3 regions of the Candidatus Pelagibacter sp. PS_37 genome follow, and region 3 is predicted to be linked to each of the others. Evidence: riboswitches for the same ligand, from Rfam matches in the RefSeq annotation. Region 3 holds a riboswitch; each other region holds the start of a gene.
What was found. Region 3 has a riboswitch for S-adenosylmethionine ahead of AC5SL9_RS01760 (homocysteine S-methyltransferase family protein). Riboswitches for the same ligand answer to the same signal wherever they lie in the genome.
Positions count from the first base shown of each region.

Region 1: another riboswitch for S-adenosylmethionine. It lies ahead of AC5SL9_RS03195 (O-acetylhomoserine aminocarboxypropyltransferase/cysteine synthase family protein); the one in region 3 lies ahead of AC5SL9_RS01760 (homocysteine S-methyltransferase family protein).
Region 2: another riboswitch for S-adenosylmethionine. It lies ahead of AC5SL9_RS03960 (homocysteine S-methyltransferase family protein); the one in region 3 lies ahead of AC5SL9_RS01760 (homocysteine S-methyltransferase family protein).

Region 1 covers NZ_CM182067.1:609,651-620,320, forward strand. Annotated here, with positions in the region: gene AC5SL9_RS03170 (homoserine dehydrogenase) at 1-651, opposite strand, end outside; gene AC5SL9_RS03175 (hypothetical protein) at 652-876, opposite strand; gene argC (N-acetyl-gamma-glutamyl-phosphate reductase) at 873-1,895, opposite strand; gene rpsI (30S ribosomal protein S9) at 1,930-2,379, opposite strand; gene rplM (50S ribosomal protein L13) at 2,381-2,842, opposite strand; SAM riboswitch class V at 2,982-3,050, shown strand; gene AC5SL9_RS03195 (O-acetylhomoserine aminocarboxypropyltransferase/cysteine synthase family protein) at 3,055-4,383, shown strand; gene AC5SL9_RS03200 (COX15/CtaA family protein) at 4,376-5,386, opposite strand; gene AC5SL9_RS03205 (chorismate mutase) at 5,429-5,719, shown strand; gene AC5SL9_RS03210 (50S ribosomal protein L33) at 5,722-5,913, opposite strand; gene AC5SL9_RS03215 (MerR family transcriptional regulator) at 5,915-6,292, opposite strand; gene AC5SL9_RS03220 (HU family DNA-binding protein) at 6,282-6,584, opposite strand; gene plsX (phosphate acyltransferase PlsX) at 6,584-7,585, opposite strand; gene rpmF (50S ribosomal protein L32) at 7,600-7,782, opposite strand; gene AC5SL9_RS03235 (ubiquinol-cytochrome C chaperone family protein) at 7,790-8,257, opposite strand; gene bamE (outer membrane protein assembly factor BamE domain-containing protein) at 8,256-8,720, shown strand; gene AC5SL9_RS03245 (sodium-translocating pyrophosphatase) at 8,728-10,670, opposite strand, start outside.
Region 2 covers NZ_CM182067.1:742,475-753,144, reverse strand. Annotated here, with positions in the region: gene AC5SL9_RS04010 (DMT family transporter) at 1-800, opposite strand, end outside; gene AC5SL9_RS04005 (c-type cytochrome) at 879-1,307, shown strand; gene AC5SL9_RS04000 (DUF4396 domain-containing protein) at 1,313-1,750, shown strand; gene AC5SL9_RS03995 (hypothetical protein) at 1,758-1,940, shown strand; gene AC5SL9_RS03990 (hypothetical protein) at 1,937-2,101, shown strand; gene AC5SL9_RS03985 (NADP-dependent oxidoreductase) at 2,218-3,141, opposite strand; gene AC5SL9_RS03980 (hypothetical protein) at 3,275-3,622, shown strand; gene AC5SL9_RS03975 (DUF1737 domain-containing protein) at 3,635-3,706, shown strand; gene AC5SL9_RS03970 (hypothetical protein) at 3,804-4,769, opposite strand; gene AC5SL9_RS03965 (DUF1737 domain-containing protein) at 5,211-5,417, shown strand; SAM riboswitch class V at 5,713-5,777, shown strand; gene AC5SL9_RS03960 (homocysteine S-methyltransferase family protein) at 5,847-6,908, shown strand; SAM riboswitch class V at 6,912-6,976, shown strand; gene AC5SL9_RS03955 (OsmC family protein) at 6,981-7,532, shown strand; gene AC5SL9_RS03950 (NAD(P)/FAD-dependent oxidoreductase) at 7,650-8,993, shown strand; gene AC5SL9_RS03945 (hypothetical protein) at 9,019-9,204, shown strand; gene AC5SL9_RS03940 (hypothetical protein) at 9,500-9,877, opposite strand; gene AC5SL9_RS03935 (hypothetical protein) at 9,881-10,444, opposite strand.
Region 3 covers NZ_CM182067.1:332,708-343,377, forward strand. Annotated here, with positions in the region: gene glnA (type I glutamate--ammonia ligase) at 1-880, opposite strand, end outside; gene AC5SL9_RS01750 (YbaK/EbsC family protein) at 1,027-1,506, shown strand; gene AC5SL9_RS01755 (DMT family transporter) at 1,503-2,390, shown strand; gene AC5SL9_RS01760 (homocysteine S-methyltransferase family protein) at 2,383-3,291, opposite strand; SAM riboswitch class V at 3,301-3,364, opposite strand; gene AC5SL9_RS01765 (2OG-Fe(II) oxygenase family protein) at 3,453-4,043, opposite strand; gene AC5SL9_RS01770 (sulfite exporter TauE/SafE family protein) at 4,073-4,819, opposite strand; gene AC5SL9_RS01775 (molybdenum cofactor synthesis domain-containing protein) at 4,838-5,338, shown strand; gene AC5SL9_RS01780 (DUF1244 domain-containing protein) at 5,339-5,584, opposite strand; partial or broken gene AC5SL9_RS01785 (DUF779 domain-containing protein) at 5,675-5,836, shown strand; gene msrQ (protein-methionine-sulfoxide reductase heme-binding subunit MsrQ) at 5,833-6,402, opposite strand; gene msrP (protein-methionine-sulfoxide reductase catalytic subunit MsrP) at 6,427-7,332, opposite strand; gene AC5SL9_RS01800 (molybdopterin synthase catalytic subunit) at 7,319-7,771, opposite strand; gene AC5SL9_RS01805 (hypothetical protein) at 7,771-8,040, opposite strand; gene moaC (cyclic pyranopterin monophosphate synthase MoaC) at 8,043-8,588, opposite strand; gene moaA (GTP 3',8-cyclase MoaA) at 8,589-9,581, opposite strand; gene AC5SL9_RS01820 (phytanoyl-CoA dioxygenase family protein) at 9,617-10,438, shown strand; gene AC5SL9_RS01825 (NAD-dependent succinate-semialdehyde dehydrogenase) at 10,473-10,670, shown strand, end outside.

The sequences.
Region 1 (10,670 bases), 280 kb from region 3:
AAAAGCTAGAGCAGACAAAATTCTTACTTTAGCAAATGCATCAAAACCATTTAAATCTAATTTAGGGTTACCTGGTTCAGCGTATCCCAATTTTTGAGCTTTTTTTAATACATTTAAAAAACTATCATTAGAATTTTCCATTTCTGAAAGAATATAGTTAGAAGTACCATTTAAAATTCCATAAACTTTAGAAATTTTGTTAGTTGCAAGACCCTCTTTAATGGTTCTTAATATTGGAATACCACCAGCAACAGATGCTTCAAATTCTAAATTAACATTATTTTCCTCTGCTAATTTTCCCAAATAATCACCATGTTTAGAGATAAGTGCTTTATTAGGAGTGATTACATGTATTTTATTTTTTAAAGCAGTTTCCACAACTTTTTTTGAAATCCCATCTGACATACCTATAGCTTCAAATAAAATATCTACTTTGGTCTTATCAAAAATTTCTAATGGGTTTTTAAAAAAAATTTTTTTATTAACTTTAAATCTTCTTTTTTTAGAAATGCTTCTTGCCGAAACAGCTACAACGTTAATCTTTTTACCTGTCTTAAGTTCAATATCTTTTTTTTTAGTATTAAGTTCATTTAACAAATAAATACCAACTTGTCCTAGACCAACTACAGCAATGTTGATTATATTTTTCATCTATTGGTTAATATCTGGGTATTCTGCATTTTTTGAATAATCTTTAAGAAAGAGGTTAAATTCATCAAAAGTCATAGATTTGTAATCACCAGTTTTTTTTAATATCTGAGAAAGTTTTTTTTCATCAGTAGACTTTTTAATAGGATCTTCATTCCAATAAGTAGATTCGTTGTTTAATGAGCACGAAGTTAAAAATACAATTAGGGATAAAAATAAGTATTTCAAATTAATCCTTTTGTTTCATTAAAACCATATTTGATATTCATATTTTGTATTGCTTGACCTGCCCCACCTTTAATCAAATTATCAATAACAGATAAAATAATAACTCTATTTTTATACTTAGTTTTACAAATTACTATAGAGCAATTATTTGTGTTAATTACGTCATTTGTACTTAACAATGAATTTGTTTTTAAAATTTTAACGAATCTGTTTTTTGAATATTGACTCTTTAAAGTGTTTTCTAAATTTTTAATACCTACACCTTTGTTAAGGTCTAAGTAAATAGTACTAAGTATCCCTCTAAACATTGGTGTTAAATGGGGTGTGAATGTAAAAGAAAATTTCTTTTTAGTGTAGTTTTCGATTTCTTGTTGAATTTCAGAGTTATGTCTATGGAAACCAACACCATAAGCGCTTAAGGATTCATAAAGATTTTTATTCTTATATTTTTTATGCACACCTCTTCCAGCACCAGAGTAACCAGATTTTGAATCTATAATAACATTATCTGTTTTTATTAAATTTTTCCTAACTAATGGAATAAGTGGTAAAAGTATTGATGTTGGGTAGCAACCCGGACATCCGATAATATTAAATTTCTTTAATTTGTCACCATTGATTTCTGGTAATGAATAAATTGATTTTTTAATATTTTTGACAGATCTGTGTTTTTGTTTGTACCATTTTAGATAATTTGATGCTTTATTAAGTCTAAAGTCTGCAGCTAAATCAATTAATATATTGTGTTTTAATAAATCATTTGAAATATCTTGTGCTTCACCATTAGGTAGAGCTGTAAAAACAAGGTCTATGTTTTTTAAAAGTTCTTTATTGTATCTAATAATTTTAGGTAATTTTTTTGAACTTAATGACTTTTCATAACTTGAAATATTTTTTCCAACAGACGTATTACCACAAAGATATTTAATGTTAACATTGCTGTGTTTAACTAATAATTTAATTAATTGAACACCAATATAACCTGTTGATCCAGCAACTAAAACATTAAGCTTAGGCATTTTTTTATTATAACAGTTTAGAGTTAAAAAAGAATTATCTTTTCGAGAATTGGAAGCTTCTTCTTGCTTTTCTACGACCAGGTTTTTTTCTTTCAACCGATCTAGAGTCTCTAGTATTAAGCTTTTCTGTCTTAAGTACTGCTCTATTCTCTGAATCAAATAAGATTAATGCTTTAGCAATACCATGAACCATTGCACCAGCTTGACCTGTGTGACCACCACCTGCTACGCTACATCTTACATCATAATCAGTTGCTTGGTTTATAATCTCAAATGGTCTTGTGATTTGCATTTTGTGACTTCCGCTAGTGAAATACTCATCCATAGTTCTGCCATTAACGTAAATTTTGCCTGTACCTTTTTTCACCCAAATTTTTGCAATAGATTTTTTTCTTCTACCAGTTGCGTATTTACTATCTTTAAAATCTAATTTAATTTTAGGTTTTTTTGTAGATACTTTATTTGGTGTAGCTGTTGTTACCATATTAATTTCTTATTAAATTTTTACTGTTTAATTTACCTAGGTCTAAAAGTTTTGGGTTTTGTGCTGCATGAGGGTGTTCTTCACCAGCATAAATTTTTACTTTAGTTAACTGTTTTCTTCCTAGAACTCCCCCAGGTAACATTCTTTTAATAGCTAATTTTAATGTCTCGCCAGGTTTATTTTTTTCTAATAACTTTTCAGGAGTAATTTCTTTAATTCCACCTGGGTGACCAGTATGTCTATAATATTTTTTATCTTTAAATTTTTTTCCTGTGAACTTTGCTTGTTCAACATTTTTAACAACAACAAAATCACCATCATCCATATGAGGTGTAAAAGTTGTTTTATTTTTTCCTCTAACAATCATAGCAATAATAGAAGCTAATCTGCCAACTACAGCATTTTTAGCGTCTATCTCAAACCAGTTACTGTTTAAATCACCACTTTTTAGAAATTTTGTCATTGTGCGAGGATTAATACTATTATTAGATATAATGTCAATTTTATATTTCCCTTGCAATATCTTGCTTAAATGATATTTTTATATAGCCGATTTGTTCCTATTGCAGGCTAGTTATTGCTAAAAAGGATTTTTTACCCACATTATCGGTAGGCGCATTTGAACTGTATTGTACGCCTTGCATAAAGCAAAAGTACTAAAAAAGGAGTATTAAGATGAGTACAAAAAGACAAAACCCTGAGACTATAGCTATACATGGTGGTGATTATAGAAGTGATCCAACAACCAAAGCAGTAGCAGTTCCAATTTATAGAACAACATCGTATCAATTTGATAGTACTGAACATGCTGCGAATTTGTTTGCTCTTAAGGAATTTGGAAATATTTATACAAGAATAATGAATCCAACAAATGATGCTCTTGAAAAAAGAGTTGCTTCATTAGAAGGAGGATTAGCCTGTTTAACAGTAGCATCTGGACAAACCGCATCAACTTTTGCAATTTTAAACGTTGCACAAGCCGGAGATAATATAGTCAGCTCTACGGATTTATATGGAGGTACTATTTCGTTATTCACGCATACATTAAGTAAACTTGGTATTGAAGTTAGATATGCAGACCCTTCTGACCCAAAAAACTTTGAAAAAGCTGTTGATGATAAAACTAGAGCTTTTTATGGTGAGACTTTACCAAATCCTTATTTGAGAGTTTTTCCAATTAAAGAAGTTTCTGATATTGGTAAAAAATACAATATACCATTAATAATGGACAACACAGCTGCCCCTGTAATTTGCAAACCTTTAGAACATGGTGCTGCTGTAGTAGTTTATTCATTAACAAAATATATAGGTGGTCACGGTACAGTTGTAGGTGGAGCTTTAGTTGATGGAGGTAATTTTGATTGGACAGCTGATCCCAAAAGACAACCTTTATTTAACGAACCTGACGCGAGTTACGGTGGAGCTGTATGGGGAAAAGTGGTTCCAGAATTAACTGGGGCTAATGTTTCTTTTGCAGTAAGAGCGCGGGTTACATTACTAAGAGATCTTGGTTCTGCCCTATCACCTGACAATGCATTTGGAATTATTCAAGGGCTAGAAACAGTTGCTCTCAGAATGAAACAACACTGCTCAAATGCATCAAAAGTTGTTGACTATTTAAAGAAAAATAAAGAAGTAACAAGAGTAATCTATCCAACAGAACATGAAGGTAAAATTGCTGATCGTGCTAAAAAATACCTTAATGAAGGAAATGGTGGTTTAGTTGGTATTGAGCTCAAAGGTGGTATTGAAGCAGGTAAGAGATTTATCGAGTCTTTAAAAATGTTTTATCATGTTGCAAATATTGGAGATGCAAGAAGTTTAGCAATTCATCCTGCAACAACAACTCATAGTCAGTTAACAGAAAAAGAATTGTTAGCCTCAGGTGTAACTCCTGGATACGTAAGATTATGTATTGGTATTGAGCATATAGATGACATTATTGAGGATTTAGACCAAGCTTTAAATAAATCTTCAAAAGGAAATTTGAAAGCAGTTAGTTAGAGTTTTTATATAATATCAAAAAATAAGAACTCAAAACTAATATTGAACCTAGCTGGTGTAGTGAAGCGTATGTAATCTCTACACCAGAAATCAAAGTTATAATTCCTAAAAAAATTTGAATTAAGATAGCAACATCAAAAAATAATACATATTTAAAATCATATTGTTTTTTAAAATAGATAAAATTTAAAATGATTATAAAAAATAAAAGCAAATATGAAGTTGATCTATGCAAAAATTGAATAATTGATGGGTTGTTAAATAATTGAGTAGTAATTAAATCACCATAACTAACATCATTTGGAAAAAAACTACCATTCATATCAGGCCATGAATTATAGATAAGACCACCATCTAAACCTGATAAAAAAGCACCCAATACAATCTGTAAAACTATCAATTTAAGTATGAATAATAAAAATAAATTTGGAATTTTATTTTCAAATTTCTTAATTTTATGAATATCTAAAATATACCAAAAAATTAAACATAAAATAAATAAGGCCAAAGATAAATGAATGCTAAGTCTAAAGTGACTAACGTCATTATTTTCAATTAATCCACTAGATACCATATACCAACCGATGAATCCTTGAAGACATACAAGAAAAAAAATCCAATAATATTTACTAGAATAATGCAGAGTTTTTTTGAAATAGAACGTAAAGAAAAGCAAAGGCACTAAAGTAAACAAACCTACAAATCTTGCTAATAATCTATGAGCATACTCCCAATAAAAAATCACTTTAAATTCATCTAAGGACATGCCGTAGTTAATATTTTTATATTCAGGAATTTTTTTGTACTCTGAGAAATAAAAATTCCACTCATTAATATTCATAGGTGGGAGTATTCCAGTAAAGAGCTCCCAAGCTGTGATTGATAAACCAGAGTCTGTTAGTCTAGTAAGACCACCGACAGCTACCATAAGAACAATTAATGAAAATAAAGTTATTAACCACAATTTTAAATATTTTATATAGTTGTCGCTATTTACAAACATAAATTATACTTATAATAATTATCTTAATAACCAATTGAATAAATGTCGCCTACTAATAAAAAAAAACTAAATCAGATTAGAATTAAGCTTGATAAACTTGATAATGATTTACTTAAATTAATCAAAAAAAGATCTTCACTAGTCAATGAAGTGCTAAAAGTAAAAATACATAAAAAAGAAATAATTGATCAAAAAAGGATCAATTTTATACTTAAAAAAATTAAAAAAAAATCAATACAAACTAATATTGACCCAAAAATCACTAATAGAATTTGGAAAAATATGATTTGGTCTTTTATTGATTACGAAAAAAGAAATTTTAGAAAAAAATAATATTATTTACTGTGTGGAGGTAATTTTTTTTCCACAAACATTTCATGTTTTCTTGTAGAAGGGTTATATTTCTTTGCTGACAATTTAACTTTAGCTTTTTCACCACCTGCAGGTTTTTTAACATAATAAAAAAAAGGACTATCAGGTTTAGCCTCTGGTACTAATCTAACTTTAACGTGTGTTTTTTTTGCCATTTTATTTTAAACTTTTTATTTTTTTTATTAAATCGGAAATCTTCTTAAGTTTATTTTTTAAATTATAATCAGCATTTATAGAATTATTTGGTAATTCGTCAAGTTTTAATGATTTATCAGAATTAAGAACTTTTTTAACACCAATAATTGTCATTCCTTGATCTTTGAGTAGATATTTAACTTTTTTTAAAACCTCAATAGTATCATTATTATAATATCTTCTATTACCATTTAAAATTTTTGGCTTAATTTGCTTAAATTCCTTCTCCCAAAATCGAATAGTATGAGTATTCAAGGTTCCTTTTTTTTTGTTTACAAGACCAAGAATTTTAGCAACCTCACCTATTGACTTATAAGCATCACTATTTTTATGAATCATTCTTAGAATTTACCAAATCTTTAAATTCCTTAGAAGCTTTAAATAAAACAACATCTCTATTAGATATAGTTGTTTGTTCTTTTGTTTTGGGATTTCGTCCAATTCTACTTTTTTTTGCCCTTATAGAAAAAGTACCAAATTTAGAGAGCTTTAATTTTTTTTCTATTTTTAAATTGTCTACTATTGTAATTAGAAAATCATCAATTAAATTTTCAGATATATTTTTTGAAAAACCAATTTGCATATAAATTGAATTTATAAGATCTTTTTTTGTTAAGTTAGTTCTTTTCATTAACTTATGTTGTTTCTTATCTTTTCTATTAAATTTCCAGTGACAATTCTAGTACAAACACTTAATGAGTTTGAAAAACCTATATAATCTGTTCCACCATGGCTTTTAATAACAGGAGAATCTAAACCTATGAAAATTGCACCATTATAAAGTCTTGGATCTAATCTTTCTTTAAATTTTTTTAAATTTGAAATATTTAGTAAAGATGAAATTTTACCAACAATATTACCTGTCATGGCTTTCTTTAATTCACTGGTAATAAAATTTGCAGTACCTTCGGCTGTCTTCAAAGCAATATTCCCAGTAAATCCATCTGCAACGATAACATTTACATCGCCATTCATTAACTGATTACCTTCTATATAACCCTTAAACTCAAAGTCAGTGTTATTTCTTTGATTTAATTGTTGGTAAGTTTCTTTAATAGTCTCATTACCTTTAATTTCTTCAGACCCTATATTTAATAAAGCAACTTTAGCGGTATCATCAGGATATAACGATTTAAATAACGAAGATCCCATTATAGAAAAATCAATTAAATTTTTTGGACTACATTCGATATTAGCTCCCAAATCTAGCACAACACTCATATTCTTTTTATTTGGCCATAAAGCAGAAAGAGCTGGTTTATCAATATTTTCAATCATCTTTAGATTAAGTTTTGAAATAACCAGTAATGCTCCAGTGTTACCGGCAGAAATAACTATGTCAGATTTTTTTTCTTTAACACTTTGTACGGCTAACCACATACTAGTATTTTTTCCTCTTTTAGCTCCTTCTAAAGGACTATCAGTTCCTTTAACCAGATCTTTAGTATGAATTATTTCAAATGAAGATGTGGGTAATTGATTGATATAGTTTTGAATTTTTTCCTTATCACCAAAAATTTGATAAAAAGTATTAGCGTTACTTTTATAATGATGATTAATTCCATCAATAATTTTTTTTGGTGAATTATCTCCACCCATTGCATCAACTGCAATTTTTAATATTTTGCTCATTTAATTTTGGACTTTTATTCCTTAGGATCTAAAACTTGTCTACCTCTATACATGCCTGTTTTTAGATCTAAGTGATGAGGTAATCTGTATTCTCCAGATTTCTTGTCCTCAACAATATTGGTAGATTTGAACTTCATATTCTGAGCTCTTCTCATTCCAGTTCTTGACGGTGATTGTTTTCGTTTAGGTACAGCCATAATAAAATTAGTGCTTAACTACACCTTTTATATAAGAATTTAAAGTATTATTTTTTAAATTTAACCTATAATTTTCAAAATAATTAACCAAATACTCAATATTAGATGAATTATCTAAAAAATTTACCAAAATAGAGTTTCTAGATTCTATATCTAATTCATCCCAACTGTGAATTTTGTCGATCATTCCATAGAATAAGTTTAGGTAATCTTTCATTTTTTTATTAATTGATTGATCGCCATAACCAATTTCCCTGATGCTTAATTCAACTTGTCTGAAGGTAAAATCATAAATCTCTTGTAGTATTTTTTTATCATTATTTTCCTTATAAACTTTCAAAAAGAAAGCAAAATGAAGTAAAAAGAATATTAATCTATCAGAAAAAGTGTCTTGGTTTTTAAAATCTTTATACAAATCTTTATTTCTAGTTAATTGAACTAAATTGTTGTAAATATTTATATAGTTTTTATCCATGAGAAAATTATTTGTATTTATTATAATATCATTATTTATTTCAGCTTGTACTTTAAAAAAAGTTGAAAAACACCACGGTGTTCATTTTTTAAATAAAAAACAAGAAAAACTTACTGTTAATCAGTCAAATAAAAATGATATTTTAAAATTATTAGGTTCACCATCAACTAAAAGTACTTTTGACAATGATTTATGGATTTATATTGAAAGAAAAACAGATAATTCATCTCTTGCAAAATTTGGCAGTGAAAGAATTATTGTAAACAATGTTCTATTATTAGAAATCAACAGTATGGGTCTTCTAGAAACTAAAGAGTTTCTAGATCTCACTAATATGCAAGAATTGAAATTTGCAGAACAAACCACTGAAAATCAATACAAGAAAAACACATTTGTATACGACTTTCTATCCAGTATGAGACAGAAAATTAACGACCCCTTAGGTAAAAGAAAAAGAAATTAATCTTTTCTTAGCCAGCAATTACAGCTAACAATAATAAAGCTACAATATTAGTAATCTTAATCATTGGGTTTACAGCAGGACCAGCAGTATCTTTGTACGGGTCTCCAACAGTGTCACCAGTTACAGCAGCTTTGTGTGCTTCAGAACCTTTTCCACCGTGATTTCCGTCTTCAATATACTTTTTTGCATTATCCCAAGCACCACCACCCGCAGTCATTGAAACAGCTACAAATAAACCTGTAATAATTACACCTAACAACATTGCACCTACTGCAGCTAAAGCAGCAACTTGACCACCTATAGCTAGTATTACAAAGTATAAAACAATAGGAGAAAGAACTGGCAATAATGAAGGTATAATCATTTCTCTAATTGCAGCTAAAGTTAATAAATCTACTAATTTAGCATAATCAGGTTTTTGTTTACCCTTCATGATACCTGGATATTTTTTAAATTGTCTTCTTACTTCGACAACCACTGCACCACCTGCTCTACCAACGGCTTGCATACCCATTGATCCAAATAAATATGGAAGCATTCCACCAATTAATAAACCAACTACAACGTAAGGATTTGATAAATCAAAAGTTACAACAATTCCCTCAAGCTTTGAACCTGCTACACCTGAAAAGTGTTTGATATCCTCAACATAAGCTGCAAATAATACTAGAGCACCTAAACCTGCTGAACCTATAGCATAACCTTTAGTAACAGCTTTAGTCGTATTACCTACTGCATCTAATGCATCAGTAGTTTTTCTAACACTATTTGGTAATTTAGCCATTTCAGCAATACCGCCAGCATTATCTGTTACAGGACCATAAGCATCAAGAGCAACAACCATACCTGCTAATGCAAGCATTGTAGTTACTGAAATAGCGATACCATAAAGACCAGCGATTGAATTTGTTGCTAATATACCGGCAACAATAATTAAAGCTGGTACAGCAGTGGCTTCCATAGAAACAGCTAAGCCTTGGATAACGTTTGTTCCATGACCAGTTGTAGAAGATTTAGCAATACTTCTTACTGGTCTGTATTCAGTACCAGTGTAGTATTCAGTAATCCAAATTAATAGTCCAGTAATAACTAAACCAATTATTCCACAGTAATACAAACTCATACCAGTAAAACTTTTACCATTAACAGTATATTCGCTTGCAAATCCGATTACATAATCAGTAACAGGGTATAAAATTATTAATGAAGAAACAGCAGAAACTACAAATCCTTTATATAAAGCGTTCATAACATTTTTACTTTTTCCAAGTTTAACAAAGAAAGTTCCTAAGATTGATGTTAAAATACAAGCCCCACCAATAGTTAGAGGATAGATCATCATATTTATATCACCATAGAAAAATATCGAAGAAAGAACCATTGTTGCAACAATTGTTACAGCATAAGTTTCAAATAAATCTGCTGCCATACCAGCACAATCACCAACGTTATCTCCAACATTGTCAGCAATTACAGCTGGATTTCTAGGATCGTCTTCTGGAATACCCGCTTCAACTTTACCAACTAAGTCAGCACCAACATCAGCACCTTTTGTAAAAATTCCACCACCTAATCTTGCAAAAATTGATATTAAAGAAGCACCAAAACCTAATGCTACTAATGCATTAATAACTTCTCTGTCATCAATGCCTGCTTTTAATAAAAAATAGTAATAAACTGCGATTGCAAGTAAAGCTAATCCAGCAACTAACATTCCAGTTACAGCACCTGATTTAAATGCAACTGCAAGACCACTTGCTAAACCTTTTCTTGATGCTTCAGCAGTTCTAACGTTAGCTTGAACAGAAACTAACATTCCAACATAACCAGCTATACCTGATAATGTAGCACCAATAAAATAACCTAAACCAACTAATGGACTGAACACAAAGAAAATAATGACTAAAACAACAACTCCAACCACGGCAATTGTTTTATATTGTCTTGCTA
Region 2 (10,670 bases), 410 kb from region 3:
CATTCTAAGTTTTCAAATATTGTTGAGATTAATAGAGCAAGTACAGGCATAACAACACCAACATAACCCGCTCGTCCAGCTCCAACTTTCTCTAACAATCTTAAGTAAAATATAAAAGCAAATATTGAGCCAACTATTGATAGATAAGCAAGGGATGCAATATAACTAAAAGTATATTCAAATAATAATTCAGTACCTTTTATTTGAGTAATAAATAATGTGACCAGTGATCCATAAAGCATTGAATACGCAAGTGTTGGTATTAATGAAAAGTTATTATTTAAGTTTCTTTGGTGAACCATGTTACCTGTTGAAGCAGAAAATGTACCAAGTAAGGCTAAAAATAATCCAACATGGGTTCCATTACTTAAGCTAAAGTTGAAAATCTCATCATTAAAGATGATTATAATTCCAATCATCCCAATAGTTGCGCCAATTAAAGTTTTTAAAGAAGGTTTCTTTTTAAAATAAAAGCCTTCTCCTAAAATATTCATAATAACGACTGTTGAAAAGACAATCGCTGGAAATGCGCTTATTAAATAAGTATTTGATAGATAAAAGAAAACATAGTTTAGTGAGTAGAGACAAACCCCAAATAGCAAAAACCAAAGATGTTGGTTTAAAGAAAATTTAAGATTTTTCTTCTTATAAATTAGATAAACAAAAATAACTATTGCAGCTATCAAAAATCTATAAAATACTGACACTAAAGGATCAACGTAGCCTAATTGAAACTTGATTACATACCAAGTAGGCGACCAGCAAAAAAGTGTGACAATAAATAATAAAAAATTGTTCATTAATGAATACTTATAATCAATCAAACTTAAAAAAATATAAGATTAATCAACCAATTTTAATATATAAGTTTAGTTGTTATGAAAAAGATACTTCTAATTTTAACACTGTTTATATCATTAAGTAGTATTTCTTATTCAGATAATCATTTTCCAATCACAAGAGATTCTGAATTAATGATTGCTAGAGGTAAAATTGTATACCAAAATAATTGTGTTAGTTGTCACCAAGTTAATTTGTCAGGTGCTAAAAATTGGAAGGGTTTAGATGAAGATGGTCATCGTAAAGCACCACCACTAAATGGTACAGGTCACACTTGGCACCATGATGATGAGACATTACATAAAATTATTAAATATGGTTTAGTTGGAATAATTAGTGACTATGAGGGTAAAATGGGCGCTTTTGGAGATAAATTAAATGACAAAGATATAGATTCAGTTTTAGCCTACATTAAAAGTTTTTGGCCTAATGATTATTACCAACATCAAATAAATTTAAGTAAATAAATTAAATGGCAACAGATACATTTCATTGGTCTTGTAAACACACCTGGAAAAGAAGTGCCAAAAATACTGCTTGGTGTTTGTTGGGTTGTTCTATTGGAGATTTTGGAACCATATTATTTTTTCAGTTAAGTAAAATTCCTTTTCCAGTTTTAGGCATTATGACTTTAGCAATCATTAATGGTTTATTAACCAGTATTATGCTTGAGACCTACATCTTAATGAAACAAAAGTTTGATTTTATCAGTGCGTTAAAGACCGCTTGTGGCATGAGTTTTATCTCAATGGTTAGTATGGAAATTTCTATGAACGCTACAGATTATTTTTTAACCGGTGGAGCGATGCTAACTTGGTGGGTGGTACCTATTATGTTAACTGCGGGATTTTTAACACCCTGGCCTTATAATTATTGGAGACTTAAAAAATTCAATCAAGCCTGTCATTAAATATTAAATGGTTACAACTTCTGAAATCATATTAGCAATTATTATCGTTGCCTTATCTGTTGTTATGCCTATCTATTATTATTACCAAAGGAAGAAAAACCCCAAACAAGATAATAAAGCTCAAGATAAACCTGAGATAAAAAATTATATTGATAGAATTAATCAAATTACCCGTAATAAACATAAATGAAGAAACGTTTATCAGGGTGCAGTGAGTGTGGAGATGATACAGCCATCTTAACACAAGTAAGCTCAGGACCAGAGGTGATCTTACTTTGCACAGATTGTTATAATCTAAAACATTCAAACGAAACACAAAACCATATTGGCTATGAAGAAGAAAAAAGCTAAAAAATTAAAGACTAAAAAACCTGTACCTAATTTCTATGGTCTTGGTAAATTTAACTATTTGATCTTTAAGTTTCTTTGCTCAAGATTTAAGCTTTAATAGCTTGATTATCTAAACCCTATTTAATTGTAAGAACAATCTTACCTTTAGTTCGACCCTCTGCTAGTTTTCCAAAAGCTTCTGAGGCCTGTTCCATTGGATACGTGCTGTCAATGACAGTTTTAATGGTGCCCTGACTAATTAATGTTACAAGTTCTGTTAGCATTGCTCCATCAGGTGACATGAAAAACCATTCAAAGTTTACACCATATTTTTTAGCAAGGTCTTCAGTATCTTGGCCCTTAATGGAAATCAGAGTACCTCCCTTTTTTAAAACCTTGAAAGACTTAGCAAGTACATCACCCCCAATCATATCAAAGACTAAATCATAATCAGACAATTTATCTTCAAATGATTGAGTGGTATAATCAATTATTAGATCAGCTCCCAAACTTTTAACAAGTTCAATATTTTTAGAGCTTGTAGTTGTTGCAACTGTTGCCCCAAAATGTTTTGCAATTTGGATGGCAAGTGTTCCAACACCACCTGAACCAGCGTGGATCAACACTTTATCACCTTGCTTAATATTACCTTTCGTAACTAATGCCTGCCATGCTGTTAAACCCGCTAGTGGGACAGATGCCGCTTCTATATGGCTTAGATTTTCTGGTTTAATGGCAAGTTCATTTTCTTGGATACGAGCAAACTCAGCAATTGAGCCAGCGTCTTCTTGATTGGGACGAGCAAATACTTCATCACCAACTTTGACATTAAGTACATCTTTACCAACCTCGACTACTTTGCCTGAAACATCATAGCCCATAATATGAGGAAAGCTAAGCTCTAGCATTTCTTTTAGATAACCTGCATGTAAAATATTATCGATCGGATTAATGCTAGCGGCATGTACTTCTACTAGGACAGATTTATTTTGAAGTTTTGGCTTTGCAATATCAATAATTTCAATATTGGCAGTATAATCTTTATAAACGACAGCTTTCATTGTGAATTCCTTTTTAATTAAATAATTTTTAAAATATATCAAAACATAAAGAAAGCTATGTAGTATATATTTTATTAAATAACAATCATTCCATCACCTAGACACTTTATTTAAGATTTAGTAGTATACTTTTATGTATTGGTTAATCTTAATATCTTTTCTAATCCTACTTGCTATTAGCTTTGTTGTTTCAAACCCTGGAAATAAACTTATAAAAAATAAAAAGAATAAAACTCATTTATTAGATGTTTTATCCTCTTATATGGGTGGGTTTTTACTGGTAATAATCGTTTATCTTTTTGTTTCAGCCTCTAATGGTAAAGAAGCATTTGATATTGGGATTGATTTTTTTAATGCTAATAGATGGAATTTTGCAAGTGGTATGGGTAATCACAGATCAATTTTAGATGAATTTGTCTTTGGTTTTGTCTTCACTTACATAATAATCTTCATAAGAAGACAATATAAAAAACAAAATTAAAAAGGAGTATAGATGAAAGGTTATAGATTTATTATAAACGATGATACTTCAGAATTTTGTCATCGTGTTACAGAGGCAACTTAAATAATTAATACTTGAAACTATTTTGCTTAAATTGTTAAGCCCTAAGCAATAAATTAAATGCTTAGAGCTAATAATTACAATGTTATGTCTTACTTCCTTAAAACCAATTGTTAGGAATAATGATGTAGTGAATTGCAAGTACAATTGCAACTGACACCGTCAATCCTATAGTCATTTTAAGAAAGTCTTTACCAATTAGTGGAAACACATATTTGAATTTATAATCACTATTCATTGATGCGATTGCTAATTCTCTTCCACACAATAGTCCAACAAACACCCAAGTTGTTGACATTGGTAAGTCATTAAGTTCTTTAAAATAATAAAGAACCGCAGCATAAATAATATTGATTATGGTTGCTGATCTTGCGTACCTTGTGCCAGTTTTCTCTAAGACAACCTTTTGAATAGTTCCACCATGAATGTAGAAGATATAAAAAAGTAGTGCTGTAAAGTAAGCTAGTACAATTAATAATAAGTTAACATCAATTTGTCTTGGAAGATAAACTGCAATGTTAGCTACATCATGAGATAACCAAACCCACCATAACCAAGCAGAAGTTACCCAAACAGAGTTACGCCAAAAGCCAATCCATTTGTCTTCAACTTCATCTAGTTTTTCATTAATAAATTTTGAAATAACGACCCAGCAAATATAAGCAGCCGTTGCAGCTAAACCATAGCCGACAACACTTTTCATAAGCATCTTCTCAAGTACTACCGTTGATGCAAAAGCTGATAAAACTAAGAAGGTTGTTGAAACAGGTATACCTACTCTTGTTAATACTAGAAGTATTCCTGGTGCCACTGCGTGATACCATTGTATTTCTTGGAAAGGTATTCTTGTTAGTCTGCCGTAAGAGATATCTCCATCATTACTGTACCAGCCCCAAGTAATAGCAAGTATCATTACAAATGATGCTGCACTAGCAAGAGTGTACCATTTAAACCATTTTTGTTTTGACGCGATAAAAGTTCCCAATGTTTGAATTGAGTCATTTGCAATAACACTGTACCCCGCTAAAGCAAAGCCTACTATCGTATATATTAAGGTCATTTCCATTTTTCTATTTTCCTATTTTATGTTTTTTTTATTGTTTTTCATTTCGAACGATTCTTAGTCTTAAGGTCGATTTAATAGGTTGGTAAAAATATATCTATAGATAAGTTTATTAGTTTACTTTGAGGAGAGTTGATTCATCAATCATTATATTATTCGAAGTTAAAATCTAGCTAGAGAATTTAATAATAAGTTTTAAGAGGAGTTGATTCATCATCATTTATATTAATTAATGATTTTGTCTAGTTGAATAATGACTTAAATTTCATTTAATACAGGATTATAATTAACATAAGTATAACACTTAATGAGTTATATGAATTTATTGATAAAAGTATTTAAAAGATTCTCTATTACAAAAATTCTTAACCAATCTTATTATTTCATTAAGTAATAATTGTCCTAGATATAGACACCCGATTTAGGACTTGTTAAGGTCTGATTATGAAAGGTTATAGATTTATTACAAGTGACGACACTTCAGAATTTTGCCATCGTGTCACGGAGGCCATATCCAATGGATGGAAATTGTATGGTGAACCCAAAATGACTTTTGATAAAAAAAGAGGGGTCATGCGTTGTGCTCAAGCAGTTATAAAAAATTCACCTCAGAAAAAGTATTCCAAAAAGATGAAGCTATCATCGATATAAATGGCAGATCAGATATTACCCTTTGTTTATATGCTAGGGATACTCTTATTAGTACTCCCAGCTTTTCTACAATCTAATTCTAAATTAAAGCAATTCTTAACTAATCTTAGTATTTGGATTGTCATTATTCTCATAATTTTAACTATTATTTATTTTTTCAATTGACAGTTTGAGAGAAAGTTGATTATATTTAGTTGCGCTGATTTAAGTTAAATTGCAGAGCGCGTTATAAATCCTGCTAAAGCGACGCTTAAACCACCGCTTTAGACAGGTGGTTTTTTTTTATCTTTCATAAAATTAAGCCGGGCAGTTGAACCATATTGTGCGCCCTGCATTTGCTTAAGCACTAAAAAGGAGAAAAGAGGCCTATGGATTTAACCCTCTTGTTATTTTGTGACCTTTTTTCTCCACAAAACTCGGAGAAAAAAAATGAGCACAAATAAATTAAAAGAAAGATTAGATAAAGGACCTGTTATATGTGCAGAAGGTTTTTTATTTGAGATAGAAAGACGTGGCTACATGTCATCAGGGGAATTTGTTCCAATGGTGTCATTAGATCATCCTGAAGTTTTAGAGAACTTACATAGAGAATTTCAGCATGCGGGTTCGGATATTGTTGAGGCTTTCACTTATAATGGGCATAGAGAAAAAATGCGTGTTATTGGTAAAGAAGAACTTCTTGAACCTCTAAACCGTTCAGCTTTAAAAATTGCAAAAAAAGTAGCACTAGATACACCTAAAGGGTCTAAACCAAATTTGATGGCAGGTAATATTTCAAATTCAAATATCTGGAAACATAATGATCCACAATCTCAAAAAGTAGTTGAAGGAATGTTTACAGAGATGATTGGTTGGGCCGTAGAAGAAGGTGCTGACATGTTAATTGGTGAAACTTTTTATTATGCTGAAGAGGCCTTCAAAGCACTTGAGGTAATGAAGAAAGCTAATCTTCCAACAGTATTAACAATTTCGCCAATGGGTGAGAATAAAATGAGAGATGGAAAGTCAGTTGTTGATACATGTAAAGAGCTAGAGCAATTAGGGGCTGATGTTGTTGGTTTAAATTGTTTTAGAGGACCTGCTACCATGTTTCCTTTTTTAAAAGAAATTAGAAAAGCAGTCAAATGCCATGTGGGTGCTTTACCAATTCCTTATAGAACTAGTGAAGATTACCCAACATTTTTTAATCTGCCAGACAGAAGTAATTGTCAGTGTCCATCACCTCATGGAAGAACATTTCCAACAGCATTGGACCCACACTTTTGTAATAGATATGAAATAGGTAAATTTGCAAAAGATGCTTATGCCTTAGGTATTAATTACCTTGGAGTATGTTGTGGAGCAAACCCAATGTTGATTAGGGAAGTTGCTGAATCTATTGGTTTAACTGTTCCAGCAAGTAAATATCGAGAGAACATGGAAAATCATTTTATGTATGGAAAAAATAAAAGAATTCCAAAACATATGACTGAATATGGAGACAAAGCGTAAATAAATTAAGAAGGGCATTTAACTAAATTGTGCGCCTGACATATGTCGAAGCACTAAAACAGGAGAAAAAAAATGAGTAACAATCTAAAAGAAACAATAAGTAATCTACAGAAGGATTTTACAGCCAACCCAAAAAATGCTGTGGTCCAATATGAAAGCAACTCAATTCTTAAAGAAGGACTTCAATCTGTAGTCACTCTTAGAGAGCATAAATTAGTTGTTGATGAACCCAAAAGTTTTGGTGGAAAAGATGAGGGACCCAGCCCAGTAGAGTTAATATTAGCAGCGTTAGCAACGTGTCAGGAGATAACCTATAAAGCATTTGCTACAGCAGCGGGTATTAATATTGAGAGTGTTAGTGTTAAATTAAAAGGTGAATTAGATCTTCAGGGTTTTTTAGCTTTAAATAAAAACACTAGACCTGGCTTTCAATCCATCTCTGGTACTGTTGATATTAAATCTTCATCACCAAAAGCTGAAATAGATAAATTGATTGATACGGTAAATACACATTGCCCGGTATTAGATATTTTATCAAAAGGAGTTCCTATAAAATTGTTCCAAAAGGTTTCTTCAAGTTCTAATGATGAAGAGCATATAGAGCAAAGAGTAAGTGCTGCTTAACTAATCTAATTTAAGCCCTATGAAAATAGGGCTTAAGTCTTTTAAGTTCATTTCAAATCCTAAAAAATTAGAAGTTTGACTAGAATTAAGTATTAATTGCGTGCTAGGGTCTTGTTAATGAAAAATATTTATCATTCAGATATTTATCAATTTAACACCCCAGTTAGTAGTTATTGGGAAGATCATTCAAGCGAAAATTTAAATCTAGATAAACTTAATAAAGATATCAGCTCAGAAATTGTTGTAATAGGTGGAGGGTACACTGGTTTATCCTGTGCAATTAATTTAATAGAAAATCATAATTTAGATGTCATTTTAGTTGAAGCTGGAAAAATAGGTTGGGGGGCTTCATCTCGTAATGCAGGTTTTTGTTGTCTGCCGCCAAGTAAGATGTCTTTTAAAAAGATGCAATCTATTTACGGCAATGATGAAACTAAAAAGTTCTTTAAAAACTCTGTTGACGGCTCAAATTATACAAAAGACATTATAAAAGAATATAATATTGATTGTGATGTAACGGGGGATAGTAATTACGTTGTTGCCCATCATCCAAATAAGTTTAAATATATTAAAGAACAAGCCAAAGCTTATAGAGAAGAGTTTGGTATTGAAACTGAAATTTATTCAAAAGAAGACTTTGATAAAATTGGCCATGGAGGCACAGAGCAATTTGGAGCTTTTTCATATAAACCTGGTTTTGCAATCAATCCTCTTAAATTTGTTAATGGCATTGCAAAATACGCTTTATCTAAACAATTAAAAATCTTCGAGCACACTAAAGTGGATAAAATTGATAAAGAGAATGGTAATTATATTTTAAGGACGAAAGAAGGATCTATTCGTTCAAAAAAAATAGTCGTTGCAACAAATGGGTTCTACCAAGAAGGTTTAATCCCAGAGATGAATTCAAGAATTTTACCAGTAATTTCAAATATTATTGTCACCAGAGCCTTAACCAAGCAAGAAATTGACCAACATAATTTTACAACATTTTCTCCAATAGCTAATACTAAAAATCTTTTATATTATTATCGAAAGTTACCTGACAACCGAATTTTATTTGGTACCAGAGGGGATTTAAGTGGCAGTGATCAATCTAATTTAAATATGTCTAAGAAAATGGAAAAGTTTTTAAAAGATATTTTTCCTAAATGGAAAGATATTAATATTGATTACAATTGGCGGGGATTAATTGCTTTATCTCAAAAATTAACTCCCTCCATTGGTAAAATTGACAATGAAGAGATTTATTATGGATTTGGCTATAATGGGGTTGGAGTGAGTGCTGCTCCTTGGACTGGAAAACAATTGTCTAAGTTAGTATTATCAAACAGTAAAGAGTTAGATATTTCAAAAATTTATAAAGGATTGCCTAAGAAATTTATCTTCCCCCAGTTAAGAACATTTTATTTTAGATTAGCGGTATGGTTTTATGCAATTAAAGACAGATTTAATATTTAAGAAAATATATGATAAAAATTAATTTATGAATGTATTTATAATTTTATCAGTATTGGTAATTGTTGTTGGGGTTATTTTACTAGTTGCATCACCTGCTGCGTTATTTACTTTAAATTGGAAAGAAAAGTCAGGAAAAGACAAATTTCTGATGTTCTTATTTTATGGTATTTTGGTTTATATAATAAATATCATTTTTTGGATTATTAAATAAAGTAAATTATGTCTGTACTTGAAATACTATTAGCCATTGAACTTACTTATTTAGCTTACACAATAATTATGGATTTATGATCAAATATATTCTGCCAGCTATAATTATCTTCTTAATCGTATTATTCTGGGAAAAGATTACCGAAATAGTCTTTAAAAAATTTAATATTAGGTTGAATTATATTGTTGTCAGTGCTGTGTTAATAGCTATCGCTATAATAGTTTTATTAATCAATATTTAAATTCTACGATCTTTTAGTTGATTAACTCTCATTCCTTCACTTAGATACCTGATTTTATTCAATATTTGTAGTTTCAAAATCACACTGATAATGTTCTAAGAACCTATTATTTTTAAAATCATATTTTGACATGGTCATGCTAGGTTCTGTATCTCCATCAAATACAATCATTTGAAACCCTAATTCATAATCAGCAAATCTTGCAGTTACCTGGTTTTCACCAATATCTAATTTATTAGCTTCAATCATAATAAATTCTCCTTTTTCTTTATCAAAATATTCAAGTCCTACTGCTTGCATTGTAAATTTCAAAGGATTAATCTTTCTTCCAATAACCAAATCTTTCATATTAAGACATGAGATTTTCAAGCCTTTATCAGCGTAAGATGTTGTGGGTAACAATACCAAGATCAATAAAAGAACTCTTAACATTATCTAACTACCTACCTGGTCAATAGTTTTACAAAGTTTACGAGCTTCCAATACAGAGGGTACAAGTTTATCTAGTTTCCAATTATTATTAGGAATATCGAAGTATTTTGCTGCTTTAAAACCAACACCATCAACTATTTCAATTTCAAACCTTTTTTCTTCCTTATAAAAATCATTTAATTTGTAGATGTATTTTTGAAGATCAAAAGTACCTATAGAAAACAAAACACGATAACCCATTAAAAAAGGTGTTACCGCCTCAACTTCAGCAGTTTCTTCTTGGTTATTAATTCGTATTGGGATGTGTTTTCCTATTAATTGTTTGATATCACCTGGTTTTTCATAAGTGTAAAATGTAAAATTGTTCCATACTCTGTCACAATCATCGTTAACGTGTATAAAAAAATTAAGCGAGTCTCCATGTGTAACTTCACCTGAAACTCTTGCATAAACTAACTTTTCATACCTATTAATATTCCATTCTTCATCATCTGCTTGAGCTTGGTAAGCAATGACTAATAGAAATAAAAATAAATGAGCTGAGACAAAAATTAAGAACCTCTTCATGATTTAAGCTCCACATTTATTCCGTTTTTCTTGAGTATTTTGATTATTTTCTCCCAAATGATGCTGTTATGGGTACTTGGACTGAGTTCAAACTTAAAGGTTTGTTTGTAAACTGGGCTGCAGTTATCATAAGCAATGTAAGCGCTTACATGACAGTATTTATTAATACCGTTTATTTCCATATATCAAAACTCCTATTGTTGGTTGTATTTTTAAGGGAAAGTAA
Region 3 (10,670 bases):
CTGTTTCAGATAACCCTGCATAAGCATCACCAGAAAAAACTGGTTTGTCGTCTTTCCAAATTGATTGATGAATGTGCATACCTGAACCGTTATCTCCTGCAATCGGCTTTGGCATAAAAGTTGCTGTTTTTCCAAATGAATGTGTAACCATTTGAACTACATATTTATATAATTGAACATTATCAGCTTGATCAACAAGTGTTCCAAAGTACATACCAAGTTCATGTTGACTTGGTGCTACTTCATGGTGATGTTTTTCAACTTTAATACCTACCTCTTTTAAACTTTTTAAGTATTCACCTCTCATATCTTGTTCACTATCAACTGGAGGGACTGGAAAGTAACCACCTTTTACTGGAGGTCTATGACCCATATTTCCATTTGCATACTCTGTTCCAGAATTATAAGGACCTTCTTTACTATCTATTTTAAAACCAGTGTTGTTTGGATCATTATTAATTCTAACATCATCAAAAACAAAAAATTCAGGTTCAGGACCAAAAAAAGCTTTATCACCAATGCCAGATTTTTTTAAATATGCTTCTGCCTTTTTAGCTGTTCCTCTTGGGTCTCTCTCATAAAGAGATCTTTTAACAGCATCTAAAATATCACAAAAAAGGATTAGAGTATTATGAGATGTAAAAGGGTCCATAATCATTCTAGAAGTATCAGGTATTAAAATCATGTCAGACTCGTTAATTGCCTTCCAACCAGCAATAGATGAACCATCAAAAAATACACCTTCATTTAACATTTCTTCATCAACGATAGTGTGATCCATTGTTAAATGTTGAAGTTTTCCTCGAGGGTCAGTAAATCTTAAATCAACAAATTCAACTTCTTTTTCCTTCATGAATTTTAGAACATTGGCAGCAGTCATAGTTTCTCCTTTTTTAAATTTTGTGGTCAATTAATAACAAATGTTTCTTTAATAATATTGCTTGAATAATAAATATCACCTATGCGTTTTTTACATATGAATTACAACATTATTTGTTAAATTATCAATCAATTATTAGTTGAAATATGAGCTTATTAGATAAAGAACCTGTTAAAAGAGCTGAAAAATTTCTTAAAAACTTTGACCACTCCTTAGAGGTAATAGTTTTAGAAAATTCAGCAAGAACAGCACAGGATGCAGCAACAGCTTTAGCTTGTGATGTAGGTGCAATTGTCAAAAGCTTATTATTTAAAGCGGAAAATACTTTTATATTATGCTTAGTAGCAGGCGATAAGAGGTGTTCATTAAATAAACTAAAAAAAGTTAAAGATAAAAAAGATATTTCAATGGCATCACCAGAAGAAGTTAAGACACAAACGGGCTATACAATAGGGGGTGTCTCACCTGTTGGGCATTTAGAGAGAATTGAAATTATAATAGACAATTCTTTAGAAAGGTTTAATGAATTGTTTGCTGCAGCAGGACATCCAAACTGTGTATTTAAAACAAACTATAACGATATTCAAAAGATTACGAATGGAAAAGTTGAAGATATAATTGAATGAGACAACCTAGATTAATTGATTATACATTATTAGTAGTTTTAGCTTTAATATGGGCATCAGCTTTTTTTAATATCAAAATTGCAACAGAATCTTTTGGACCAATTATGATTGCATTCTTGAGAGTTTTTTTTGGATCAATTCCAGTATTATTATTATGCTTTTATAAAAAAATTAAGATTGAAGCATTTTCCAAAGATTGGTATTGGTTTGCTATAATAGGATTTGTCAATTTGGTATTACCTTTTTTCTTAATAGCTTACGGTGTGAAATCTGTACAAAGTAATTTGGCAGCAATCTTAATGTCAACAACACCCTTGAGTTCAACAATATTGGGTCACTTTTATACAAAAAATGAAAAGTTCAATTTAGTTAAAACTTTTGGAATACTAATTGGTTTTTCAGGAATTATTTATTTGTTTTCAGATAATCTATTAATAAATGATAGTAATTTTATTTCTGCGTTATTAATATTACTTGGGTCAACTTGTTATGTTATTGGAGGAGTTTTAACTCTTAAAATTAGTAAGAAAAAGAATGAAAATGTAACAGGCTCTATATTAATTTGGGCTGTCCTAATCTTAATACCATTTGTTTATTTTATTGAAAAACCATGGAACTCGGTTCCAAGCGTTGAATCTACAATATCAGTAGTTTATCTAGGAATGGTTTCAACAGGTGTTGCTTGGTTGCTAAGATTTAAAATTCTAAAAGATAATGGTCTTATATTTCAATCACAAGTCTCTTACTTAATTCCAATATTCGGTACTATATTGAGTTATATTTTTTTAAAAGAAATAATAACACCTAAAATTTTATTATCTTTATTAGCAGTCGTTGTTGGAATTTACTTTGTTAAAAAAGCAGATCAAAAAAAGACTACTTAAACTGAACCATTTCTTTAATATGAGAAGGTCTCGTTTCGCAACATCCACCTAAAATAGTAGCACCAGCATTTTTAAATTTTTTAACAAAATTTGCCATCAATTCAGGTGTTAAATCTTTTCTTTGACCCAAAAATTCATTTGGGTTACCAGTTTTACTGACATTATAACTATTAGTATAACCATCTTTAGGATTAGTTGTCACAAAAGCATTAAGCTTAAATCCAAATGGAACACCTAAATTTTTTACTTCTTCTAAATTTTCATAAAAGTTTTCAGGAGAAACACAGGATAAAATTAATCCTAGTAAATTATTATGATTAATATTGTTAATAATATCTGATATTTTTTCACCACTTGGAAGATTTATTCCCTCAGAAATGTGAGCACCTATTAAGTATGGCTTATTAAATTCTTCAATTGCTTCAATTGCTAATTTAAACTCTTTTACACTAGATAAAACATCTAAGTAAAAAAAATCAATATAAGGATCTAATAATTTTGCTTGATCATAAAAGTTTTGCTTAATTTCATCATCTGGTCTTGTATCTTCTTCGTATGTTAAATATTGAGGTGGAAGACCGCCTGCAATTAACACATTAGGATATTGTTCTTTAGCTTTCTTAGCTATTTCACCAGCTTTTTTGTTTAAGTATTCAAACTTATCTTCAATTTTATTATCACGTAATCTTATTCGTCTTGTAGTAAAGGTTGCTGTAACAATAACTTCAGCACCCGCTTTAATAAAGTCTAAATGTGTGTCTAGTAAGAGTTGATGGTATTCTTCTTTTAAAACAGCATTTGCACTCCACAATGTGCCGTTTGGCTTCATACCACGAGCTAACAATTCTTGTCCCATACCACCATCTAAAATTCGTGTTGTTTTAAAAAAATTAATATCCATTTTTATTCCTTACTTTTTTAGTGCCTTAGCTCTATGCCAGGTGCACAATACAGTTCAACTACCTTTACCAATTATATAATGATTTCCTTTTTAGCAGTTAGTACCTGCAATATGGATCAAATCGGTTAACTATTTATATATCTATTAGACTGATTAGTAAATCACTTCTTGAATAATATTTTAGCATTAAATGAGAAGGATCTTCTCTCACCATCAACGTTAAATGGATAAGCTGTGTGCATTAAATAATTTGGAAAAATCAATAGGTCTCCTAATTTAGGGTTTAAATTATAGATACTTTTACTTAAAAAGTTTTTTTGACCATTAATAAAATCAATAGTTCCATTAGTTTTAATCTTTTTATTCTTAACTAGTTTATTTTGATTCATATTTTTTGGGATTTTAAGATAGCCAACACCTGACAGTTGTCCTTCATGATAATGAATTGGATTATATTCATTTTTTAATTGCCTAACCACCCATAGATTTATTATCTTAATTTCTTTAATTTTTTTAACACCTGACTTATCAAGGTAAACTTTAATATTTTTTATTAATTTTTTAGACAAACTCTTATTAATTAAAGTTTTAGGTATCTTAATTTCATTCTTAATTTGACTTGCAAGTTTAGGGCTATAATCATTTTTTTTAGATAATTGGGACTTATCAACGTGATTATTTAATATAGTAATAATTTTTTTGGATAACTTTGTTTTTCCTATAGTGGGTCCAAATGCTCTAAATGTTTTCATAATCTTTCTATAATAATTTAATACTTCTGTTATGCAAACAACTTCAGTCCCATTCGAATAGCGACAAATATGACAAGTCCCGATGTGACTAGAGCTAATATTCTTGCAGGAAAAATTTTAAGATTTAAATAGTTTCCAAGCTGGCCGCCTATTAAAACAAACAGAAATAATGGCCAATAATCATAAATTCCATTTATTGTTGATGCCTTTGTAAATTGGCCAGCAAGTCCTGATAAAGAATTAATCAGTATGAATAATGATGCTGCTGTTGCAATGTTTTTTGCTTTATCTACTCTAATTAATAACAATATAGGGCTTAAGAAAATTCCACCACCAATTCCAACTACACCAGACACAAATCCAACAGATGCACCAATTAATATCGATAATATTTTTGGTATCTTGTTATAAACTTCAATTTTTTGATCAAAAGATTGAAATTTCATGAGAAGTAGAACTCCTGCTAGTGCTAAGACTAAAAAAAGTAAAATTTCAAAAATTTCTTTATCTACCGATAAAGATCCTCCTATGAATGCAAGTGGCACAGATGATATCAAATATGGGGTAAGGATCTTAAAATTGATATTTCCAGCTTTAATATAATTTATACAATTTCCTGATACGACAATAATATTACAAAAGAGAGCAATTACAGGAAAGATCAAGTAAGGAATATCCCAAATTAATAGAAGGGCTAGATAGGTAGAGCCACCACCAAAGCCAACACTTGAATATAAAGTTGCTGTTAGAAGAAATAAAAATGATAATATAATCATAATAATTATTTTAAATTTATGATTGTAAATATAGCACTTTTAACTGTTACGGACACCAGAACTTTTGAGAACGATAAGTCCGGTGCGATCTTAGTAAAAAAAATAGAAGAGGCTAAACATAAATTAATAGATAGAAAAATTTGTAAAGATAACAAAGATGACATCATTAAAATCCTTAAAGATTGGATTAATCAATCAGAAATAGATGTTGTAATTACAACAGGGGGCACTGGGCTTACAGGTCGAGATATTACACCAGAGGCAGTAAACGAGATAGCTGACAAGCATATTCCAGGTTTTGGAGAGGTGTTTAGAACAATAAGTTTAAAAACAGTTGGTACATCTGCCATTCAATCTAGAGCTTGTGCAGTACTAGCTAATGGCAAATATGTATTTGCTTTGCCAGGTTCTTCAGGGGGAGTAACGGATGCCTGGGATGGAATTTTAAAACATCAGTTAGATATAAATCATAAACCTTGTAATTTTGTAGAACTTTTTCCAAGGCTTAAAGAAAAATAATTATTTTTGATATTTTTCTTTCCACTCAGTATAAGGCATACCATAAACATGCTCACGTGCATCTAAGTCTGAAATTTCAATACCTTTTTTCTCTGCTTCTTCTCGATACCATTTTGATAAACAGTTTCTGCAAAAGCCAGCAAGGTTCATAATATCTATATTTTGAACATCTTTTCGTTCATCTAGATGTTTGAGCAATCTTTCAAATGTAGCAGACTGTAATTCTTTTTTTATATTATTATCCATAACTAAATTATTAGACACATTTCAATTAAGCACAAGATGTAGACTATATTCAATCTTAAGTAGAAAATAATAATATAATTAATGGATCTTTTTTACATAAGTGAAACTCAACATGAAGCATGGAAAAATACAGATTTAATTATTGATTGCATTCAAGGTATGGGTGGAATGTTTTCACTTGATAATGGAACTGGCAGAAGATTTTTAACAAGATCTGAGATTTGCGTTCCTGAAAAAAAATCAATTAATTAATTAAATTTCATTTTAACTCTTAGTGTAAGTAAAATTACTATAATAATAAGATAAATCAAAGGTTCAACTGTAACTACTTTAACTAACCATAAGTAGTGAATAATTCCTAATAAAGAAATTATATAAACAAGCTTGTGTAGTTTTTTCCACTTGTCTCTCAATAACCTTATCATTCGTTTAGATGAAGTAAGAGCAAGTGGCACTAATAAAAGCCAAGCTAAAAATCCAGCAAATATAAATTTCTTTTTTATAATATCATCACCAATACTAGACCAATCAAAACGATAATCTATTCCAACATATGTCATCATGTGTGCTGATGCATAAAAAAAAACAAACAAGCCAAACATTCTCCTATAGCTAATCCAAAAATTTAATTTAGTAAATTTTTTTAAAGGAGTCATTGCAAGAGTGATTATGATAAAACGAAGTGTCCACTCACCAGTTACATGTGTTATTTTTTTCACAGGTTCCGGACCTAATTGATTAAAAATAATTTGATAAACAATGATTAATATTGGCAGTAAACAAAAAAAGAAAATTGGTATTTTTATATATTTCTGCATGCTTTATAAAACAAATTTATGTATCTAAAAGTTTTTCTTTAAATCCATACCTGAATATAAATGTGCAACTTCATCACCATACCCATTAAACATTTCAGTCTCAATTCTAGGAGCTAAAATACCTTCACCTATGATACGTTCTGTGGCTTGTGACCACCTAGGATGTGATACGTTTGGATTAACATTTGAATAAAACCCATATTCTCTTGGGGACGATCTCATCCAAGATGAGGTAGGCATATTTTCAACTAATTTTATTTTAACAATTGCTTTTGCACTTTTAAAACCATATTTCCAAGGAACGAAAATTCTTAATGGAGCTCCATTCTGATTGGGCAATGCCTTTCCATAAACCCCTGTAACAACTGTTGTTATGGGATGCATCGCCTCATCAATTCTTAGACCTTCTCTATATGGCCAATTTAGAACAGGGTATCTTTGACCTTTCATTTGTTCAGGATCATAAACACTTTCAAACTCAACAAACTTTGCTGTATTTTTTATTGATACTTTATTAAGTAATTTGCTAAGAGAAAATCCCATCCAAGGGATAACCATTGACCAACCCTCAACACACCTTAGTTTGTAGATTCTTTCTTCCGAAGGAAATAAAGAAATTATTTCTTCAGCTGAAATTGTAACTGGATTTTCTACTTCCCCTTCAATAGTTACACTCCAAGGTTTAGTAACAAATTCTTGTGAATTTCTATAAGGATCACTTTTACTGGTACCAAATTCATAATAATTGTTATACGTCGTAATATCTTCATATGATGTTAGCTTAGTTTTACTTTGTGAATAAGCATTGTTTAAGAATGGTATACTGCTTAAAGATATTGAACCAACACCAAGCCCAATTGATTTAATAAATTTTCTTCTTTTATTGTAAATTAATTCTGGTGTAATTTCTGAATGTTTATATTTTTTCATTTTTAATAGGATTACCCTTTAACCATTCACTTTGATCATTTTTATAATGTTCTTTTTTCCAAATTGGTGATCTTTTTTTGATTTCTTCAATTATATACCTAGATAATACGTAAGCTTCATCTCTATGTTTGCAGGCAACAGCGATAATTATACTAGTTTCTCCAAGCCCCACATAGCCCTTTATATGCTCTATAAAGACTGCTTTATCTATAATTTTAAGTTTTTCAGTTGTTTCTTTATAAATCTCCTCAAAACTTTTTAATACTAGTTCGTCATGACTATCATAAGTTATACCAATAACTTCTTTATTTTCATTAATGTTTCTGACTGTGCCATTAAAAATAATTGATGCACCATATGAGGAGGATTTTATAAATGCTTCTGCATCAGAAGTTTTTATTTTATTTTTTTCAATATCAATAATTTTTGCATGTAACATCAGCCACCACCTATTGGAGGTATAATCCCAATTTTTTGATCTTTTGTAATTTTAAAATTATCATTAACAATATTATTATCTTCAGAGCAAAAAGCAGAGCTTTTAACTATTTTTATAAAATCTTCATTACCTTTAAAATTAATATCCAAGTAATCTATGATTTCTCTCCTTAAATCTTTGATTTCAATTTTTTCTTTAATATCAAATTCTAAGTAATCTTTATTGCTAAAATCTCTACTTGCTCCAAATAACTCAAGTTTAATTTTCATGTTTAAAAAATATCTTTTAAAAACTCTGGTAGTCCGTCAGGATTGATCCATAGACCACTTTTTCCACCCTCTTTAATTAATAATTTCACATTATCAATTTTAAGATGTGGGTTTACAATTTTACTAAGATCATAGATTGTAATTAATGCAGCATTAACACCCATAATAGCTTCCATTTCTACACCAGTTTTTGCAACAGCTGACACAACACAAAAAACCTCTAAAGAGCTATCATCTTCATGCATGATAATTTTTGTTGCAGTATGATCTATTGGAAGTGGGTGACATAATGGAATTAATTCACTAGTTTTTTTAACACCTAAAATTGCTGAAACTTCAGCTAAAGTGATCGGATCACCTTTAGGCATTTCTTTATTTCTAATTAGATTAAAAACTTCTTTTCCTACATAAATTCTTCCAGAAGCTAACGCTCTTCTAAATGTTTCTTTTTTTGATGAAACATCAATCATGTTAAAAGAATTTTTTTTAAAAATTTCTTTAGCCCAGTCTTTTAATTTTTCCTCGTTTATCACTTTTAAGTTTGTCATTTATCCTCCAGTACTAGATAAATTTGGAGTAATTCCAGTATCTCCAAGCTCTAAATAATGTGACTCTTTTTTAAGATGCAATTGTTTTATGATAAGATCAACAAGCTCATCTTTTTGAGTATCATCTTGCAATAGATGTCTGATGCTAATTCCAGTATTCCCAAATAAACATAATCTTAGATCTCCTCTAGAGGTAACTCTTAATCTATTACAAGTTTGGCAAAAATCTTTAGTATAAGGAGCAATTAATCCAAATTTACCCTTAAAATTTGGATGTATAAAATTTAATGAAGGGCCCGCATCTTTCCCATAAGTTTGCGGTATCCAGTTATTTTTCTCTAAATAATCTTTGAATAATTTAGAGGAAACATGATTTTTTTTAAAATATTCTAAATTATCACCAGTTTGCATCAATTCTATAAATCTAAAATCAATATTGTTATCTTTTATGAAATTTCCAAATTTTTCAAATTTTTCATAGGTATCATTAATACCTTTGAGTAAAACGGCATTAATTTTTATATTTTTAAAATCTAGTTTTTGTAAAATCTTTATGCCTTCTAAAATTTCATTAAGCCTGTCATGTCCTGTTAGTTTTTTAAAAGTTTCTCTATTTAAACTGTCAATACTAATATTTATTCCATCTAAACCAGCTTCAAATAATTGTTCTGCAATTTTGTTTAAACGATAACCATTAGTTGTCATTGTTACTTTGGGTATATTGGAATTTTGCTTCATATCTTTTAAGATATCAAAAAAGTCTTTTCTAACTGTTGGTTCTCCACCAGTTAATCTAATTTTACAAACACCCAATTCAGACAATGCTTTTGTCAATCTGGATATTTCTTCTGCAGACATAAAACTTCTCGTGTCACCAGGTGTCTTTTTATATCCTTGTGGCAAACAATAGGTACAACTGTAATTACATACATCTGTAATTGATAATCTTATGTAGGGAAATTTTCTTCCAAAAGTATCACTTAGTAATTTCATCTTATATTTATTACATTATATTATAATAATAATATATGAGCAAAATTATTACCAAATCAGAACTGGATCTATTTAAAAAAGATGGAGCTGTCTTAATCAAGGGTAAATTTGATAACGCATGGATTGACAGGTTAAAAACAGGGATTAATAAAGCCAAAGAAAACCCTAGTCCTCGATTTGTAAATCATACTAAAGATCAAAATCAACCTGGATATTATGAGGATTTTTGGACTTGGGATTTGCATGAAGAATTTAGAGATTTCGTGTTTAAATCTCCTACTGCAAAAATTGCAGCAGAACTTTTGGAAGCAAAAAAAATTAATTTAGTAATGGATAATTGGTTTTTTAGAGAAGCAGGGTCAAAATCATTACCCCCTTTTCATCACGATATATCATATTTTGATTTTGAAGGATCTATGTGTGTTTTGTGGATACCACTTGAACCAATAAAAAAAGAGGATGGTATAGCATGGGTTAAAGGTTCTCATTTGTGGGATAAATTATTCCTAAGAACGCGGTTTAATGACGGCCATGAAGTTGATGGTGAACCAGGGATTGTTAATGGAAAAAAATATGAATTAACTCCCGATATATTAAAAAATAAAAATGATTATGAGTTTTTGCAGTGGGATCTAGATATTGGGGATTGTATTTATTTCGATATTAGAACATTACATGGAGGATTAGATACCGTTATACCAAATAGAGATATACATCGTTACACATTAAGAATGGCAAAAGAAAATTCGCAGATTATTTATAGGGGAGAATGGGCAAGAGAGGAAAGGTCTATTATGGAAGCTAATGGCTATAAAAATGGTGATAAATTAGAAGGTATAATGTTTCCAAAACTTTGATCTTTAGGATAAAAGTAGTAAAAATTTATAAATTATGTACGAAAAATTTGGACAATTTATTGATGGTAACTGGTCTCCTTCAGCAGACAAGGGAACTTATGAGGTTATCAATCCAGCAACAGAAGAAATTTTAGGTCATGCTTCTAAAGCAACATCTGTTGATGTTGATAAAGCATTAAAGTCAGCTGAAAAAGGATTACAAATCTGGAAAAAAACAACACCCTGGGACAGA